Regions from separate parts of the Azotosporobacter soli genome, predicted to be linked through region 2. Evidence: riboswitches for the same ligand, from Rfam matches in the RefSeq annotation. Region 2 holds a riboswitch; each other region holds the start of a gene.
What was found. Region 2 has a riboswitch for glycine ahead of gcvT (glycine cleavage system aminomethyltransferase GcvT). Riboswitches for the same ligand answer to the same signal wherever they lie in the genome.
Positions count from the first base shown of each region.

Region 1: it holds a riboswitch for glycine, as region 2 does, so the genes downstream of both, QTL79_RS05125 (APC family permease) here and gcvT (glycine cleavage system aminomethyltransferase GcvT) in region 2, are expected to answer to the same signal.
Region 3: it holds a riboswitch for glycine, as region 2 does, so the genes downstream of both, QTL79_RS09765 (ABC transporter substrate-binding protein) here and gcvT (glycine cleavage system aminomethyltransferase GcvT) in region 2, are expected to answer to the same signal.

Region 1 is NZ_JAUAOA010000003.1:280,848-287,606, forward strand. Features, by position in the region: gene tyrS (tyrosine--tRNA ligase) at 1-63, shown strand, start outside; gene QTL79_RS05125 (APC family permease) at 179-1,528, opposite strand; glycine riboswitch at 1,750-1,846, opposite strand; gene QTL79_RS05130 (hypothetical protein) at 2,136-2,507, shown strand; gene QTL79_RS05135 (hypothetical protein) at 2,568-3,122, opposite strand; gene QTL79_RS05140 (DNA topoisomerase III) at 3,145-5,337, opposite strand; gene QTL79_RS05145 (hypothetical protein) at 5,617-6,132, shown strand; gene QTL79_RS05150 (phosphatase domain-containing protein) at 6,200-6,759, opposite strand, start outside.
Region 2 is NZ_JAUAOA010000001.1:395,515-402,273, forward strand. Features, by position in the region: gene lipS1 (LipS1 family lipoyl synthase) at 1-516, opposite strand, end outside; gene gcvPB (aminomethyl-transferring glycine dehydrogenase subunit GcvPB) at 504-1,958, opposite strand; gene gcvPA (aminomethyl-transferring glycine dehydrogenase subunit GcvPA) at 1,955-3,301, opposite strand; gene gcvH (glycine cleavage system protein GcvH) at 3,304-3,693, opposite strand; gene gcvT (glycine cleavage system aminomethyltransferase GcvT) at 3,696-4,799, opposite strand; glycine riboswitch at 4,943-5,029, opposite strand; gene bfr (bacterioferritin) at 5,223-5,693, shown strand; gene QTL79_RS01805 (EcsC family protein) at 6,261-6,759, opposite strand, start outside.
Region 3 is NZ_JAUAOA010000008.1:127,134-133,892, reverse strand. Features, by position in the region: gene QTL79_RS09790 (TetR/AcrR family transcriptional regulator) at 1-153, opposite strand, end outside; gene QTL79_RS09785 (hypothetical protein) at 371-523, opposite strand; gene QTL79_RS09780 (complex I 24 kDa subunit family protein) at 939-1,427, shown strand; gene nuoF (NADH-quinone oxidoreductase subunit NuoF) at 1,417-3,291, shown strand; gene QTL79_RS09770 ([FeFe] hydrogenase, group A) at 3,295-4,980, shown strand; glycine riboswitch at 5,185-5,281, shown strand; gene QTL79_RS09765 (ABC transporter substrate-binding protein) at 5,413-6,570, shown strand; gene QTL79_RS09760 (sensor domain-containing diguanylate cyclase) at 6,616-6,759, opposite strand, start outside.

The DNA of each region.
Region 1 (6,759 bases), on a different contig from region 2:
GACAATGCCGCGCTGCTGCGCAAAGGCAAAAAAAATTACTATCGCCTCGTCTTGAACCAATAAGTAAAAAAGATATTCTTTTCTCTAACCGGATCGCGCTTTCGCGGTCCGGTTCTTTCAAGCGAAAGGGAGTCTTCGCAAAGCCAATTTGGCTGACGAAGACTCCCTTTTGCTTTTCTTACGCCGACTTTTTTGCGCCGCAGGCGCCTTTCTTTTGGCGCAGCATCAGCCAGTAGACCGGTACGCCGAGAAGCGTCAGCGACAATGCATAGAGCGTGTCCTGCGGATTATTCAGCAGCGTACTGCCGATGATATAGAGACCGCCGAGGATCGCAACCGCCGGAACAACCGGATAGAGAGGAACCTTATACGGCCGTTCGGCCGCAGGCTGGCGTTTTCTCAACAGGAAGACCGCGACAAACGCAAGCAGATAAAAAATCTGGATCATGAACATTGCGATGTCGGTCAGGCGATCGGGATCGCCCAGCGTCATCAACAGCACCGCCATGCAGACCTGAAACAAGGTCGCTCCGACCGGTGTGCCATATTCCTTATGCACCTTCGCTAAAAAACGCGAACCCGGCAGCTGCCCTGCCACCGCCATTGCATACGGCACACGCGCATTTGTCATGATATAACCGTTCAACGCACCGAAAATCGAAACCAAAATGCCGATGCTAATCAGCTTGCCGCCGATATCACCGAAAAGAATTCCGGCGGCAGCGCCGCTGGCGAGCGGTCCGAGCGCCGCAATTTCTGCGGCCGGCAGCACATGCAGCACCGCAACGTTCACCGAAAGATACGCCACGATGACAATGCCGAGGCCCAAGATGATCGCGCGCGGCAATAACTTCGCCGGATTCTTCATCTCACCGGCGACAAATCCGGCCGCGATCCAACCGTCATACGCCCATAGCGTCGCCAATATCGCCGCGCCCATGCCGGCCGATTCGCTCACGCCGCTGCTCATGTTAAGAATTTGTCCATTGCCCTGCCACAGTCCGAAGACGGCAATGCAGGCAATCGGAATCAATTTTGCAATTGTCGCAACCGACTGGATCATCCCGCCGCAGCGCGCGCCGAGGCAGTTTATACCGGAAATGAACGCCACCGCCAAGATAGCCAGCGGCATCTTATAACTGGTCGGAATATTTAAAAAGGGAATCAGCAAGGCTGAGAAATAAAGCCCCAATGCGCCGATTGTCGCCGGTCCATAAATCAACGTCTGTACCCAGCCGAACAGATAAGCCCAGAATTTCCCGTACACCTCGTCCAAATAAGCATACATGCCGCCGGTGCGCGGAATCTGCGCACCAAGTTCGGCGATCGTCAGTCCGGCCGTGACCGTGATGATGCCGCCGATCACCCAGGCTGCCAGTCCCAACGTCGAATCCCCGGCCGCCAGCAGCACCTTGCCCGGTTTCATGAAAATTCCGGAACCGATCACCATCCCCACGACCAACGCCATTGCGGGAATCAGGCCCAGTTCCCTTTTTAACAGTTTGTCCGCTTGCGATTCTTTTTCCATTTTGCTTCACTCCTTCATCTGCCCCTCCAGCTGGGGCTGTTCTTACAACTTTTGTCTCTGCAGAGTAATGAAACAAAAGGAGTCAAATCATTGCTGATTTGACTCCGGAGGACACTTCGAAAAGGGTATTTCAATCCGGCATGTACGCCATGCTTTGCGAAAACACAGACCCTGCGTTGCCGCAGCGTCTTTTCCCGTTTCTCGACACCAATTTCTGGTGCTTCTTGTGCTCTGTCCTTTTGCCTGAGAGATTGAGCAGCATTTCTGCCGCCTTGCCCCTTCGGCGCCCTTGTTCAGGGTCTCTCCAGAGTCCCGTCCGTTTACGGTTCCACCTGCAAGGCAGGTACCTGAGAGTGTTACTCCTTCGGTGAGCCAACGGCCTACGCCATGGCTGCTCTTCCGCAAACATCATCCGGCCATATGTAGTTGTGTACTGGACACTAACCGATAATGATCGATTATACAACAGCGTCGGAAAAAGCGCAACCGTTTTTCCATTTTTAAGCCTTATTGCCATTGACGAAAAGCATCGCTTTGCTGTATTCTGATAGCTACAGTATCTTTTTATTCCGATCGGACTACCCAGTCAATTTAGGAGGTGCACGGCATGACCAAACGTTGTCCTACTTGTCGGCGTGAAACAAGCGAAACTGGCGAATCCTCTTCCGGCGGCTTTTCCCTTCATGCGACGCTTACCGGACTCAGCATGGAATTTCCGACCGCACGTCGCCTTCCCTGGCGCGCTTTTTTCGGCATCTTGCTGCTGATCGGCATTTGGCAGACGATTGCCGCATTCATTTGCACGCACCTCTTACAGATGAGCGCTGCCGCCACCGACAGCATTCGTCAGCTGATCGCCGGCGCCTTCTTCTTTTTCGGCTGTTGCGGCGCTTACCAGCGCAGCCTCGCTAAACGCACGACAAGCCTTGACGTTAAAGAAAGCTGTCCCGATTGCGGACGTGCCTTCACGCACAAATAAACAAGCCTGATGAATAAGAAAAACCGGCATTCATTTGCCGGTTTTTCTTATTCATTCGCACTACTTTCCGCTGTCCACCAAACGCTGAAAGTAGTGGAGAAACTCCGCCTTCACTTCGCTCATCTTTCTCTCCCTGACATCCGGTTCGGACTGAAGCGGCGTAACGTATCCATTCAAGCCCTGCTGATGCAGCTTGTCAAATTCATAATACAGCAGCGTATTGTCAATCGCGTCAACATGGGCCAATTCCTCTTCCGTCAAATCGCCCAAATCAAAACGTTCATAGATCAACTGCTGCAGTCGCCCTTCGATATCGCGATATTCCGGCAGATAAATTTTGACCGGCCGGGTAACGTCGGACAAATATGCTTCACTGCCGTCGTGCAGCAGACAGGCCCGCTGCACGCGCTTCGGCAGTTGGCGCGCTTCGGCTTCCTTCCGGCAGTTCAGCGAATGCTGCGCAACGCTGTAAAAAGTGTCAAAATGTCCGTTCGCACGGCAGATATGCGACAGCGCATGCGCGATGTCCGCAATCAGAATTTCCTCCCGCCGCGGCGCGAACGGATAAAAAAGAACATTGCTGTGCGTCAGGATCGGATTTTCTCGTTTCTCCATGCTAACCTGCTTTCTGCCCGCTTTATTTCAGTTTAAGTTTCGCCAGCGCATCGGCCAGCGCCGAATTCAGCGGCTCTTCTTTCGCCTTGCTCTGATTGCGCAAATATTGATTCACATCGCTCTTCGAAACCTTCGACGTCTCTTTTTCGCGCCGTTCGTTGAACGACGACAATTTTTCCCGATGACCGCAGCCGCAGACAAACAGACGGGCGTCGCCTTCGCCGCGCATTTCCATCTTCTTGTGGCAGTTCGGGCAGCGAGCGTTCGTAACCCTGGCAATACCCTTGCGATGGCCGCACTCACGGTCCTGACAGACCAGCATTTTGCCTTTCTTGCCGTTGACTTCGAGCATATACTTGCCGCAGTCGGGACACTTCGTGCGGGTCATATTGTCATGCCGATATTGTTCCTGACTGTTTTTGATGTCCGTCACGACCGCGCGGGCATACGCGCGCATTTCATTAATGAACGAGGTCTTATTCAGTGCGCCTTTCGCAATCGCGGCCAACTTTTGTTCCCAGTTCGCGGTCAGTTCCGGCGATTTCAGATCGCGCGGCACCAGTTCCAAAAGCTGTTTGCCTTTTGACGTGATGTGCAAATCCTTGCCTTTTTTTTCGATCAGAAAACTGTTGAACAATTTTTCGATGATGTCGGCCCGCGTCGCAACAGTACCGAGCCCGCCAGTTTCGCCGAGCGTCTTCTTCAGCGTCTCATCGCTGCTGCTGATGTATTTCGCCGGATTTTCCATCGCCGTGAGCAGCGTCGCTTCGTTGAACAAAGGCGGCGGTTTCGTTTCCCCCTTGGTCTGTGAGAGTCCGGCCACTTTCAGTACATCGCCCTTGTGCAACTCGGGTAGGCTTTGATCGACCAAATCATCTTTAGCGGCGTCTTCATCCTCATATTTGTTTTCATAGACTTCTTTCCAGCCCTGCGCAATCACACGCTTGCCTTTGGCAGCGAACGTTTCGCCGCCGATCTTGGCCCTAAGCGTCGTCTGCTCATATTCGAAGGCCGGATGCAACGCGGCCAGGAAGCGCTTCACAACCAAGTCGTAAATCTTGCGTTCCTTATCGTCGAGATTGTTGAGAAACACCGCCTGTTCGGTCGGAATGATCGCATGATGATCGGATACCTTACTGTCGTCGACGACATGTTTGTTCGTTCTGACGTTGCCGCGCAGCGCCTTGCCGCCCAATTTCGCGTACGGTCCGACGGTGCAGGCGCGAATCCGCTCCGGCAGCGTGTCGACAATGTCCGCCGAGATATAGCGCGAATCGGTGCGCGGATACGTCAATATCTTATGCGTCTCATAGAGGCGCTGCATGATATTAAGCGTGTCCTTTGCCGAAAAACTATACAGTTTATTGGCGTCGCGCTGCAATTCGGTCAGGTCGTAAAGCGACGGTGCAGGCGTCTTTTTGTAAGCCTTGTCCACATCGACGATTTGCAATTCTTTGCCTTGCAGTTCACGTACAAGCTTATCGCAGGCTTCTTTACTGAACGTCCTTGTTTCTTTTGTCTTGGCATCCTGCCAGAAAAAACGAGCGCCCGGCACCGCGGCCGCGATGCCGTAAAATGTGCGCGGTTTAAACGTTTGAATTTCCTCTTCGCGCTGCGCAATGATCGCCAGCGTCGGCGTTTGCACGCGGCCGCAGGAAAGCTGCGCATTGTAGCGGCAGGTCAGCGCCCGCGAGGCATTCATCCCGACCAGCCAATCCGCTTCCGAGCGCGCCACTGCCGAAGCGTAGAGATTTTCATAGTCGCGGCCGGGTTTTAAATTGCGAAATCCGTCCTGGATCGCCTTGTCAGTGACCGATGAGATCCAAAGCCGCTTGACCGGCTTGTTCACATGCGCCTTGGCCAAAATCCAGCGCGCTACCAATTCACCCTCGCGTCCGGCATCGGTCGCGATGATCACTTCATTGACGTCCTTGCGCAGCAACTGTTCCTTGACTGTGTTATATTGCCGCCCGGTCTGCTTGATGACAACCAGCTTGAGCGGTTCGGGCAGCATCGGCAGATCTTCCATCTTCCATGACTTATAGCGCTCATCGTAGCTTTCCGGATCGGCCAGCGTCACCAGATGCCCGAGCGCCCAGGTCACGATATATTTATCGTTTTCAAAATAGCCGTTGCCCTGCTTGGCGCAGCGCAATACCCGCGCCAAGTCACGCCCTACTGAAGGCTTTTCCGCCAATACCACTGCTTTACTCATATCATGTTTCCATCCTTTTGTTCTCTGTTAGACTCCTTTGATTGTACTGGATATCCTCACAATCGGCAAGTTCAGCGCTTCTTTTCGATTTCACTCCGGATTAAATAACGATCATCCCTCGCATTTTTCATTCCGCCGCATATTTTTTACGCCGCATTGTACTTTCTTTTTCGAACAGAGTATAATACCGTAGTATAAATATTTTTTAGTGGCGTGTAATCGTTATATGCCGCTATTTGCAGACACATAGCCACAATTAAAAAATGGAGGTATTTTCTCATGCAAGAAAAACTAAAATCGGTTCAATGGGGCGTTATACTGGCTATCGCAACTATTTTTCTCGGCTTTTTCCTTGGCGCAGCAATGGGCGGCGCCGAAGCGCAAATCAAACAATATTGGACCGCTTCCGCACAGCCCGTTTTAAGCAGCGTCTATAATAATGATGCGCAAAAAGTATCGGCTATCGTGGATCGTTCTTGGAAAATGCTGCAGCGGGCCCATATGCATGCCGCCGCTATCGGTTCAGCCAGTTTAATTTTACTCTACGTGTTATCCTGTCTCAATCTGTCGGCCCTCTACAAAAAAACTCTCGCATTATTCTTGGGACTCGGCTCGCTCGGTTATTCTCTGTCGTGGCTTTACACTGCGTTCGCCGCGCCGCTTACCGGCAGTATCCCCGCCGCCAAAGCTTCAATTCACATTTTGGCAGCCGGTTCGATCGGAATGTTGCTGGCAGGCACTTTTGCGATTCTGGCGTTAAGTTGCAAAACCTTACTCTGCAGCAAAAACACGTAAATCTATACGCTGCTTTTCAGCAAGAAAATGGCCTCGGGTGATCACACACCCAAGGCCATTTTTTTACTTAACGCTGCTTGCTCCATGCTGTCCAAGATTCAGTCGGACTTTGCGCCGCATACGCGTAGAATTCTTGCAAGAATTGCAGCCGTTCCTGAGACGCTTTTATCTTCCAGGCTTCCTGCGAGCTTTCCTGCAGCAAATTCGCACCGCCGAGCAATTGCTGACGCGCCAGGATATCGTTGAAGGAAACTTGTTTTGCGTTTTTCAGCATGTCATACATGGCCATGAAAGTTGTCGTGCGACCATGACCGGCCTGACAATGAAAATGCAGCGCGGTGCCGGGCGGCAGATTCTTGTAAAAGGCAAGAAAGAGCTCGACCGCCACATCGTCCGGTCGCAAATGGTCGGTCACAGTAAGACGAAAATATCCGACGCCGCGTTCCTTGACGAACTCTTCCTCACTGAGCGCGCTAAGGACAAAGAGATCTCGTTTGCAGTCCGCGCGCTTCACTTTATTCAGCGGCGCGATGCTAACTATGCTGTCTTGCGCCTCCGTCAAATGTATTTTCTCGTCCTGCAGCACTTCCTGCATACTCTTTCCGACATTGGCCCAGTCGCGCGCGC
Region 2 (6,759 bases):
ACCGATGCAAATATGCGGAACCACCCGCACGCTGTTTTTAAGACGACTGTAGCATTGAACGTAATCTTCTACCCGATGCTGCAAACCCAAAACCTCACAAATCGTCAGATCGTCTCCGACAAAATCAAAGGAAACGGCATCGGCAAGCCTGCTAATCGTGCCTATTTCTTTTTCATCGATAAGCCCCGTATGAATATTGTAGCGTCGTCCTTGCTTCAAAGCAGTCAGTTTCGTTGCATGCTGCGCGATCGGCACCCGGCCCTGTTTGCTGCAGCCGCCGCTGATCAAGCAACTATCGGCTTGCAGATCAGCCGGTTCATGCAGTTCGGTCAGCGGCTGCATCGCCTGCAGATAATGGCCGCCGCAATGCGCGCAATTCAATGCGCATTCGCTGCCGGTGACGCTGATCGTTTTGGTCCGCTTTGGCGTAGCAAAGGTGATTACCGGAGAAAAATTAGCTTGCCTCACTTGCCAGCCAAGACTGGATATTTCATCGACTTCGCCTATTCTTTCCATCTTACATTCGGTTTGCGCGCAGCGCCGACTTCATCGAGCCGTCCCACGACGGTATGCTGCGGCGCATGTTTCACGACGTCCGGATCGCTCATCGCTTCCGCTGCGATCCGTTTCATCGCATCAATGAAGCCATCGAGCGTTTCTTTGCTTTCCGTCTCGGTCGGCTCGATCATCAACGCTTCTTCGACGATCAGCGGAAAATAAATCGTCGGCGGATGATAGCCGTAGTCGAGCAGACGCTTTGCGATATCGAGCGTATGGATGCCCTGTTCGCGCTGCTTCTTCGAAGTCAGGATGCACTCGTGCATGCAGTAGCGGCTGAACGGCGCATGGTAATCGTCTTTCAGTCGGCTGATGCAATAATTGGCATTCAGCACCGCGTCCTCGCTGGCCTGCCGCAAACCATCCGGCCCCATCGCACGAACATAAGCATACGCGCGCAAAATAATCGAGAAATTCCCCCAGAAGGAATGCACCTTGCCGATCGAAGCCGGACGGTTCGTTTCGAAGCGATATGAACTTCCGTCATGTACGATAACCGGTTGCGGTAAGAACGGTTCGAGACTGCGTTTGACGCCAATCGGACCAGAACCGGGTCCGCCGCCTCCGTGCGGCGTGCTGAACGTCTTGTGCAGGTTGAAATGCACGACGTCGAAACCCATGTCGCCCGGCCGCACCAGGCCCATGATCGCGTTCGCATTCGCGCCGTCATAATAGAGGAGGCCGCCCGCCGCATGGATGATCGCGGCGATTTCCTCGATATTGCTTTCGAAAAGGCCAAGCGTACTCGGATTCGTCAGCATGAACGCCGCCGTATCTTCACCGACCGCGGCACGCAGCGCCGCAAGATCGATCGAGCCGTCCGGATGCGACTTAATCTCGACCGTCTCCATCCCAGCCACGCTCACGGTTGCCGGATTTGTCCCGTGCGCCGAATCGGGCACGATGACTTTGGTCCGTTTCAGATCGCCGCGTTGGCGGTGATAGGCGCGGATCAGCTTAAGGCCGGTCAGTTCGCCATGCGCACCGGCCACCGGTTGCATCGTAACCGCATCCATGCCGACGATTTCCGCCAGATAACGTTCCATGCGATAAAGGATTTCCAGCGCTCCCTGCACGCTCTTTTCCGCCTGCAGAGGGTGCAACGCCGCAAAGCCGCTGTAACGGGCAATGTCCTCATTGATTTTCGGATTATACTTCATCGTGCAGGAGCCGAGTGGATAAAATCCGGAATCGACGCCGAAATTACGCTGCGAGAGCACCGTATAATGGCGCATCAGATCCGGCTGACTGACTTCCGGCAGTTTGGCCGCATCGCGACGCAGAAACCCTTGCGGCAGCAACGCTGCGACCGGCTGCTCCGGCACATCGCAAGGCGGCAGATCGAGTGCGGTCCGTCCCGCTTTACCTATTTCAAATATCAGCGCATTCGCCTTTCTCACAGGATCGCCCCCAATCGTTCGACAAAACGGTCAATCTCCGCTTTGCTCCGTTTTTCCGTAACGCAGACCAGCATGCAGTTTTGCATTTTCTCGTCATAACGCCCGAGATCAAGACCGCCGATGATCTTATCGCCCAGCAAGCGTTCATTAATTTCAGCAATCGGTTTTGCACAGCGGATCACAAATTCTTTAAAGAATGGCGCGGCAAATACAGCGCTGACGCCATCCAGTTTTAACAGGCTCTCATATGCGTAATGCGCTTTTTGCAGCGACAGATTGGCAACCTGCGAAAAGCCCTCCTTGCCGACGGCCGCGAGATAAACGGTAGCCGCCAAGGCGCAAAGCGCCTCATTGGAACAGATGTTTGAATTCGCTTTTTCGCGCCGGATGTGCTGCTCTCTGGCTTGCAGCGTCAATACAAATCCTCTGGTTCCTTCATGGTCCGTCGTTTGCCCGACAATTCGCCCTGGCATCTTGCGAATCAATTTTTCCGTCGCGGCAAAAAAGCCCAGATAAGGTCCGCCAAAGGAGAGCGGAATTCCCATTGCCTGTCCTTCGCCGACGACGACATCCGCGCCCAGATTGCCGGGCGCTTCTAAAAGTCCAAGTGCAATCGGATCGGCAGCTACAATCAGCAGCGCGCCTTGCGCATGCGCAATCTCCGCCGCCGTTTTGACATCTTCGATGCAACCGAAAAAGTTCGGATATTGCAGAATGACCGCCGCGGTATCGCCGTTGACCATCGCCTTAAGCTGCGCCAGATCCGTAACGCCGTTTTCCTGCGGCGCGTCTGCGATCGCATAGTCGCGATCGATGCCGTAGGTGCCGAGAATCGTCCGGTAATGCGGATGCAGCGTCGCCGGCGCGACGACGCCGCGACGGTTCGTCGCGCCGCAGGCCAGCATCGCCGCTTCGGCGACAGCGGTTCCGCCGTCATACATCGAAGCGTTGGCCACGTCCATGCCGGTAATTTCGCAGATCATGCTCTGGTATTCCCACAGCGCCTGTAGATAGCCCTGCGATATCTCCGGCTGATACTGCGTGTATGCGGTGTAAAACTCCGAGCGTCCCAGGACATGGTCGACTACGCTCGGGATGTAGTGGTCATATGCGCCTGCGCCCAAGAAACAAAGATGGTCGCTCAGACTGGCGTTCTTTCCCGCCAGCGCCTTTAGTTCTTCAGCCAAATCCGGTTCCGCAAGGGCCGCGGGCAGATCGAGCGGACGCTGCAAGCGAAGCGTCGCCGGAATGTCGACGAACAGCTCTTCGGCCTTTTTTACGCCGATTGCTTCCAGCATCGCCTTGCGATCATCGTCGGTATGCGGCAAGTAACTGCGCTTCATCGTCACTCGCCTCCCGCCTGGATAAAGGCTGCGTAGGCATCGGCATCCATCAATTGGGCCACTTCGCTCGCATCGCTGATTTCAATAACGGCAATCCAGCCTTCACCGTACGGATCGCTATTCACCGTCTCCGGCGCATCGGTCAAACCTTCATTCACTTCGACAACTGTGCCGGAGAGCGGCGCATAAATGTCCGACACCGCTTTCACCGATTCCACGACGGAAAACCCGGCGCCGCTCTTCACTGCGGCATTGACGGACGGGACTTCCACAAACACCACGTCACCCAGCTGGGATTGTGCAAAATCGGTGATTCCGACCGTCGCCCGGTTCCCTTCGATTTTTACCCACTCATGATCCTTGGAGTACTTCAATTCCTGCAAAATGTTCATCGTTATTTCCCCTCTCTTTTATAAAATGGTTTGCCGATCACCGTTGCCGCGACCGCCTTGCCGCGAATTTCCACCGCAAAATTTTCGCCGATCTTGCCATGCTCGGCTTCGACCAACGCCAAACCGATATTTTTTTCCAGCGTCGGCGCGTAGGAACCGGTCGTGACGCTGCCGATCCTGCGCCCGTCTTTTACGACCGGATATTCGGCGCGGGCAATGCCTCTTTCATTTAAAACGAAGCCGACCACCTTGCGCTTCACACCATCCGCTTTTTGCTGCGCCAGTACCGCGCGTCCATTGAAATCGCCTTTTTCCAGATTGACGAAACGGGGCAGCCCCGCTTCGAGCGGCGTGATTTCCGCCGACAGTTCATGTCCATAAAGCGGCAGTGCAGCCTCGAAGCGAAGCGTATCGCGGCAGCCAAGCCCCGTCGGCTGCAAGCCGTGTTCCCGTCCGGCTGCCATCAGCGCTTCCCAGAGCGGCGCCGCATCGGCCGGACGGCAGTAGATCTCGAAGCCGTCTTCGCCGGTGTAGCCGGTGCGCGAAAGCATCACTTCCTTACCGGCCACGATAACTTTAGGATAGAACCAATAGTAACCCAGCTTGTCGAGCGGCGCGTCGGTCAAGAGACGCAGGATCGTTTCGGCGTTCGGCCCTTGCAGCGCCAGTTCGGCGGTCTGATCCGAGAGATTGGTCAAGGCGACGTCAAAGCCGACGCTGTTCTCGCGCATCCAGGTCCAGTCCTTGTCAATATTCGCCGCATTGATCACCAGTAGATAATCATCCTGCGCATAACGATAAATCAAGAGATCGTCGACTGTTCCGCCATTCAGATAGCACATCGGCGTGTATTGGACCTGATGATCGGCCAACTTGCTCACGTCGTTCGTCACCAAACGCTGCAAATACGCGAGCGCCTGCGGACCTTTGACCGACACCTCGCCCATGTGCGAAACGTCAAACAAACCGGCCTGACGACGCACCGCATGGTGTTCCTCGATAATTCCCGCATACTGGACCGGAAGCTGCCAACCGCCGAATTCGACGATCTTGCCGCCGTATTTGTTGTGCGTGTCATAAAGCGGCGTTTTTTTTCCTGTTGTCACTATGCATTCCCTCCTTATATTTAGATAAAAAAAGAGACAAAGAAGAACACTGTCTTCTTTGTCTCTGTCTCTTGTACCTGAGAGCGTGACCTCAAGTGAGGCTTCCCCATCGGTGACGCCGAGCGGCGTTCTCTCCAGAGTCCGGTCCGGTCATAGTGCTTTTGCCTGAGAGTTTCAACAAAGTCTTACTCCTCCGGCGCCGCCTTGGCGATCTCTCCCACAACCATCATTCCGCATTCGTATGAATTTTTAATATCTTCTGTTAACATTTTACTAACAGCGTCCTCACTCTGTCAATGCTTCCCTTCGTTATATTTTACCAATCATTTTCAATATTTGGATTATACGCGGCAGGAGTTGTCTTTTTCATGTTGAACAATTTCAATAGATCGCGATTATTTGATGAAAGGGGTCTTGTGCATTATGAAAGGAAATCCTAAACTGATTGAGGCCTTAAATGCCCTGCTGGCTGATGAACTGAGCGCCATCAACCAGTATATCGTTCATTCCGAAATGTGCGCCAACTGGGGTTATGAAAAACTTCACAGCACCTTCGAACGGCGCGCCATCGAGGAAATGAAGCATGCGGAAATCCTCATCGCCCGCATCCTCTTCCTGGAAGGACTGCCGGTCGTCTCCAAACTGAATCCGATCCACATCGGCAGCGACGTGACGAAGCAGCTGGAAAAAGACCACGCTGCCGAAGAAGGCGCGATTGCCGCCTACAATGCGGCCATTCGTCTGGCTGGCGACGTCAACGATTTCGCGACGCGCGAAATTCTCGAGCACATTTTGAGCGATGAAGACCGTCACATCGACGGCATCGAAGAACTGCAAGACCAGATCGGCCATATGACGCTGCCGATTTTCCTGACGACGCAGGTCGCCAAATAAGCAAAAGAATAGAAAGACAGGGCATCTCAAGCATCCTTGAAACGCCCTGTCTTTTTCATTTCGCCGCTTCGGCTTATTTGCGCGAAGTCCGCACGCACACTTCCTGGCCGCAACCGGAACATTTTCCGTTGCCGCTGCCGTCCATGCGAACCACATGACCGCATACTGCATGTATCAACATATTGATTTCCTCCTTTTTTCTTTTCTTTGACGTCCGGCTTCCGTTGCCGTTCATCCCCGTTTCTGATTTTCACCCATCTCGCAGCCGCCAGCATGGCTCGGCTTATAAAAAACGAAAGAAGTCCTTACTCGGCTCCCTCCGATTTGACGCAAATTTGAACCCTTTACACACGAAGGACCTTGGTTGAGTCTAAATGGATCGCGCTCTCTGCAAGACCATCTCTTTCTTTTTGCAAAAGAGATCTCTTCTTGTACGGAAAACAAAAAAGAAGCCCTTGGTGTCAGGCTTCTCTAAAAAACAGTTCAAATATGATTTTCATCATTCTTTGTCAGTAGTCAGTCTTTACTCGAGCACATGGTTTATTATAGTCGGATTACCTCATATTGTCAATACTTTTCTATTTCTTTACCAAGAAAAGCTCTTTTGGCCACTTCGCCAATCGCATAGGTCGCCAACGCATCGAGCGTGCCGCCGACAAGTGCGCCGACAAGAGGTACGCCACGCCCCAAACCGGCAATGCCTTTTTCGCTGAACTTGCGCAGCAGCACGGCGCCGATTTTTTGCTGTGTCCGCTCTAAAAGCTGCGTCGACAGTTTGGCCAGCATCCTGCGCGAGATATGCTGTCCCAGCTTAACGCTGAGTTCTTTCAACAGCTCGGTCGCCGCACTGCCGCACAGGCAGAGAAAGACCAGCGTCTTGACCTTGTCGTCGCGCACGTCATGCCCGCCCAGGCAGGCGATCGCGGTGATCATTCGGATTTGCATATAAAGGACACTCGACAGATTGGCCGGCACTGCGACCGGCAGCGTCAGTACGCCGCCCAAACCGGTCAGAAAACCCACGCTGGCGCACTTTGCATTCTGCCAGCGAATCAAGGCATCGGCC
Region 3 (6,759 bases), on a different contig from region 2:
GGATGCATGCAGCAATTCATCCTTGCTTTCAAAATAATGATATACGCCGCCCTTGGTTATATCCATTTCCTTCGCCACGTCAACGATCGAAACGTATTTGTAACCACGCGATAAAAACAAACGCAATGCCGCAATGGTAATTTTCGTTTTCATAAATCTCCCCCTCCATACCTACCGGTAGGTATGGAGTAATTATGCCATATATTTTATGAGGTGTCAAAGCTTTATGACTGCTTTTTTCATTGAAAACTAAAGCTAATCCAAACACTCATCCTTGCATTACAGCTAAAAAACCTGCCCGCATCCTTTTTTGATGCATAGCAGTTTTTTTCTGTGCTGCCCTCATTGCAGCCTTGCATTCGATTTCACTTTACGGTTTTGATATTGTCGTCTCTTCTATGTTAAACAAGTGGCAAATTTCTTTGCGCACCGCTTCTTTCTCTTCCTTGTTAAGTTTCTGCACCTCTTCTCTTAGCCATCGTAGTTGCACTGCCATATCCTTTTCCACCTTATTGCTTTGCATGATAATTCCTCCCGATACTTAAGGCTGCGTTTCTTAAAACAGTCCGCCTAAAAAAACTGCCTTCTTGCTTTTCCCCACAAGTCCCACTCAAATTAGGACTTTTCTCCTATAATTAAAACACTATCTTTGCAGTTCGTCAATTTATATCACTTTTTGTCGTACTTGGCAGAATATTCCTTGTCACCTTATTTATTTGCACCGCTATTTTTTTGCTTCCTCATCTATTTTTTCAGGCAATGCCTATATTGGTACGCGCAGTAAAAAAAATCATCCTCTCCGACAAAGAAACCAGTCTTCCATGTCGTAATCTTATTGAATATTTTACATAATAAAAACATTTTGTATTTTTCAGTTTATCAATGTATAATGTATACATTGTTCATTTAAATTTGCTTGTATCTAGGGAGGTTTAACCGTGCACGAAATCAGCGATTTTAGAGAAATGGATGAAATCATTGCCCGACATGGAGCCGAAGCGCGTAACATCATTGCCATTTTGCACGACACGCAGGCTAAGTATCGTTACGTTCCTCGCGCCGTATTCCCCTATCTGTCAAAAAAACTCGGAATCAGTACCGCAAAAATTTATAGTGTGGCCACCTTTTACGAAAATTTCTCACTGGAGCCCAAAGGGAAATACGTGTTCAAAATTTGCGATGGTACGGCTTGTCATGTTCGAAAATCGATTCCGATTCTTGAACGGCTACGCAAAGAGCTTGGGTTGTCCGCCGAGAAAAAAACGACCGACGACCTGATGTTCACGGTAGAAACCGTATCCTGTCTCGGCGCTTGCGGTCTTGCGCCGGTTATCACGCTCAACGAACAGGTTCATGCCGCGATGACGCCGGAAAAAGCCAGCCAACTGATTGCCAAGCTGAAGGAGGAAGAAGAACATGCTTCGTAACCGTGCCGATTTGCAGCATACGCGAGAAATCTATCAACAGGCTTTAGACAACCAAAAGAAAAAAATCCTCGTCTGCGCCGGAACCGGCTGTGTAGCCGGCGGCGCATTGGAAATTTACGATAAATTGACCGAACTGATTGCAGCGCAAGGTTTACATTGCGAAGTAAAGTTAGAAAAAGAACCCCACGATCATTCTGTCGGCGTAAAGAAAAGCGGTTGCCATGGTTTTTGCGAGATGGGACCGCTGGTTCGAATCGATCCGGCAGGTTGGTTATACATCAAAGTCCAAGCGGAGGATTGCCTCGAAATTGTCGAAGCATCAATCGTAGGCGACAACTTTATAGACCGCCTGGCTTACAAACAAGTTGCAAAGACTTACCAAACGCAGGAAGAAATCCCCTTCTACAAAAAGCAAACCCGCATCGTACTCGACCACTGCGGCCAGATCGACGCCACTTCAATCAACGAATATCTTGCCTTAGGCGGTTACCGTGCATTAGAAAAGGTCTTGTTTGAAATGAGTCCGGATGAAGTCATTCAGGAAATCGACGCTTCCGGTCTGCGTGGCCGCGGCGGCGGCGGTTATCCGGCCGGACGCAAATGGTCGCAGGTCAAAAAGCAATCGGAACCTGTTAAATATGTCGTCTGCAACGGTGACGAAGGCGATCCCGGCGCATTTATGGATCGCAGCATCATGGAAGGCGACCCGCATCGAATGCTGCAAGGCATGATGATTGCCGGCATCGCCTGCGGCGCGGAAGCCGGTTACATTTACGTGCGTGCTGAATATCCGTTGGCGATCAGCCGCTTGGAAACAGCGATTGAGGAAGCGCGCGCTTACGGGCTCTTAGGCGAAAACATCCTAGGCACCGGCAAAAAATTCGACATTAAGATCAATAAAGGCGCCGGCGCTTTCGTCTGCGGCGAAGGCAGCGCACTCACCGCCTCGATCGAAGGCAAACGAGGCATGCCGCGCGTTAAACCTCCGCGTACGGTTGAACAAGGCTTATTCGGCAAACCGACTGTGTTAAACAATGTCGAGACTTTCGCCAATGTGCCGCTGATCATCCAAAAAGGAGCCGACTGGTACAAATCAATCGGTACCGAAAACAGCTCCGGTACCAAGGCCTTCGCACTGACCGGCAACATTCAAAACACCGGGCTGATTGAAGTCCCTATGGGCACGACGCTGCGCGAAGTCATCTTCGACATCGGCGGCGGCATGCGCGACGGCGCTGCATTTAAGGCAGTCCAAATCGGTGGTCCGTCCGGCGGCTGTTTGACAAGTGAGCACCTTGATCTGCCTCTCGATTTTGATTCGCTAAAGAAAGCCGGCGCTATGATCGGTTCCGGCGGTCTGGTCGTTATGGACGAGCATACCTGTATGGTTGAGATCGCCCGTTTTTTCATGAACTTCACGCAGCACGAATCCTGCGGCAAATGCGTACCCTGCCGCGAAGGAACCAAGCGGATGCTGCAGATCCTCGAAGGCATTGTCGCGGGTCAAGGCACGCTCGAAGATATTGACATGCTGCTCGAACTTGCTGATATGATTACCTCTACGACACTGTGCGGTTTGGGAAAATCAGCTGCCTTCCCGGTCGTCAGCACCATTAAGTATTTCCGCGACGAATATGAATCACATGTTTTGGAAAAACGTTGCCCAGCCAAAGTATGCCAGAAACTGAAACGAATTCACATCGAAGCCGAGCTTTGCCGAGGCTGCTCTAAATGCGCACGCCTTTGTCCGGTCAACGCCATTTCCGGTACGATAAAACAACCATTCACCATCGATGCAGATACCTGCGTAAAATGCGGTGCATGCCTTGAGTCATGCGCTTTCAATGCCATAAAGGAGGACTAAGACGTGAAGAGCGAATATATGCTGATTGACAAAATACCAGTTGAAATCAACGAGGAAAAAAACATCCTCGATCTAATACGCAAAGTGGGCATCGAACTGCCCACCTTCTGCTACTACTCCGAACTGTCGGTCTATGGTGCTTGCCGCATGTGCGTAGTCGAAGACAAATGGGGCAGCATTCACGCCGCCTGTTCCACTGTGCCGAAAGCTGGCCTCGAGGTGCGCACCAATACGCCGCGTTTGCGCAAATACCGCAAGATGATTCTGGAGCTTTTGCTCGCCAGTCATTGCTGCGACTGCACCACCTGCCCGAAAAGCGGCAAATGTAAATTGCAGGAACTGGCGCAACGCTTCGGCATTAAACGAGTGCGTTTTGACAATACCTCCGGCGATCCCGATATCGACGACTCTTCTCCCTGCATTACACGCGACAAAAACAAGTGCATCCTGTGCGGCGACTGCGTGCGGGTCTGCGACGAAGTGCAAAATGTCGGCGCAATCGACTTTGCGTTTCGCGGCTCCAACATGCGCGTCAGCCCTGCCTTTGATGAACCGATCGGCGAAACGAATTGCGTTGGCTGTGGCCAGTGCGCAGTCGTCTGTCCGACAGGCGCGATCGTCGTCAAGAGCGATACGCTTGATCTGTGGAAAGAGCTAAGCGATGAAAACACCAAGGTTTTAGTACAAATCGCGCCCGCCGTCCGCGTTGCCATCGGCAGTGAGTTCGGGTTGAATGAAGGCGAAGATGTAATGGGTCGAATCGTAGCATCACTGCGTCGCATCGGTTTTGACGGCGTCTTCGATACTTCTACCGGCGCTGATCTTACCGTACTCGAAGAAACCAAAGAGTTTATGACGCGACTTACTACGGATGGAAAATTGCCGCTCTTTACGTCCTGCTGTCCGGCTTGGGTTCGCTATGTAGAATACAACCACCCGCACCTGCTCGACAACATTTCCAGCTGTCGCTCGCCGATGCAGATGTTCGGCTCGGTCCTCAAAGAACAGTACAAAGATTCCAAACAACGTGTCATCGTCGTCGCCGTCATGCCCTGTACCGCAAAGAAACATGAAGCGACGCGTGATGAATTTAAAGCAGACGGTGTGCCGTACGTCGACTATGTCATCACCTCGAACGGTCTGATTAAAATGATCAAAGAGGCCGGACTCGTGTTTTCCGAGATTGAACCCGAAGCGCTCGACATGCCCTTTGGTACGGTCAGCGGCGCAGGCGTCATCTTCGGCGTGACCGGCGGCGTAACCGAAGCGGTCATCCGCCGCGTCTCTGACGACAAGACCATCGCAGGCCTGCGCAAGATCGCCTTTACCGGTGTTCGAGGCATGAACGGCGTCAAAGAAGCCAGCATTGAGCACGAAGGACGTCAGGTCAACATTGCCGTCGTCAGCGGTCTGAAAAACGCCGACGACCTGATCAAACAAATCGAAAGCGGCGAAAAACAATATGACTTCGTCGAGGTCATGGCCTGCCCCGGCGGCTGCGTCTGCGGTGCCGGACAGCCGGTAACCAGCAGCACTGGTAAGAAAAGTCGCAGCAAAGGCTTGTATGATGCCGACCGGATGAGCAATATCAAGCACGCAGAAGCTAATCCGACACTCGATGCCATTTACAAAAATGTATTGAAGGATAAAGTGCACGAATTGCTGCATGTACATTATCCTCGCCCCTAACCGGATCTACTTAAAGTAAGGAAGCTGTCTCAGGCGATACGAAATTCGACCGCCGAGACAGCTTTTTTATTTTCATGCTTGACAAGCAACACTTTACGTCGCTATAATCAGTACAAACGTATTAAAAAAATAATATCGTCACCGTGTGAAGTTTGCGGAAACTGTTTTTGTCTTCTTTCTTTAGGCAAGCTGTAGACCGCAAATGGACGGAACTCTGGAGAGCCCCTGTTAGCAGGGCGCCGAAGGTGCAAATCGGATACTTTCCGATGAATCTCTCAGGCAAAAGGACAGAGACGCTGATTTACTGCAGATTTAATTTGCAGTAAAACTTTAGTTGTCTTCTTCAGGGTCAAATCGATGATTTGACCTTTTTCTTTTTTCGCTTGGGCCAGTCTAGCCGTCAAAAACGGAAAAAGAAAAGGAGCGAGAACAATGAAAAAAACAAACGCACTTATCCTAACGCTAATCCTGGCATTAAGCGCATTTTTGAGCGGCTGCGGCGCCGTCGGCTCGAATGACATCCGCATCGGCGTCCTCAACGAAATGACAGGCGGCAATGCGACAATGGGCACGTCGGCAGCGAACGGCGCAAAGCTGGCCATTAAGGAAGCCAACGCAAAAGGCGGCGTATTGGGCAAGAAGATCCAGGCCATTTATGCGGACAACAAAAGCGAGCCGTCGGAATCCGCCAATGCGATGACAAAACTGGCTTCGCAGGACAGAGTCGTCGCCGTGACCGGCATCTTCTCCAGTTCCAACGCAATTGCATCTTCCAGCGTCGCTGAAGCGAATAAACTGCCGTTTTTGGCGGTCGGCGCAACCAATCCAAAAGTAACGGTAGATGAGCAAAGCGGCAAGGTAAAAGATTATACCTTTCGCATCTGCTTTATCGATCCGTTCCAGGGAACCGTTGGCGCCAATTTCGTGCTTGACAGTCTGAAGTTAAAAAAGGCCGCGATCCTGGTAGACAGCAGCAGCGATTACAGTAAAGGCTTGGCCTCCTTCTTTAAAGACGCACTCACAAAAGGCGGCGGCAGCGTCGTTGCCGAAGAATCCTATCTGCAAAAAGATCAGGATTTCAAGACCATTTTGACCAAACTCAAGACAATGGATGTGCAGGTCATCTACGTACCGGGCTATTATGAAGAGGTCGGCAAAATCGTCAAGCAAGCGCGTGAAATGGGTCTCATGCAGCCGATCGTCGGCGGTGACGGCTGGGATTCGCCGAAATTGACCGAAATGGGCACTGCAGCGGCTCTGAATAATACTTTTTTCACCAATCACTATTCGCCGGATGACAGCAGCGAAGCTTCCAAATCTTTCGTTGAAATGTACAAAAAAGAATATGGCCAGGCGCCTGACGCAATGGCCGTGCTCAGCTATGATGCGGCTAATGTGTTGATTGATGCGATTAAACGTGCAGACAGCACCGATCCCGATAAAATCCGCCTTGCCTTGGCAGCAACGAAAGACATCCCGACCGTAACCGGTTCGACCAGTCTGAATGCGACGCATGACGCGGTGAAAAACGCCGTGATCATCGAAATGAAAGACGGCAAGCAAGTTTATAAAGCGACGGTAAAACCATAACCGCAAAAGAACTCCGGCAGTGCCGGAGTTCTTTCTATTTTCCGCTTAGCGCTCGCATGCTCTCACAACCCTGTTTCTGCCCTGCTGTTTTGCGCTATACAATGCTTCATCTGCCAGCGCAATCAGCGATAGCGGTGATAAATTTTGGCACGGAACAAGCGAACTTACGCCCAGACTCATCGTAACGAT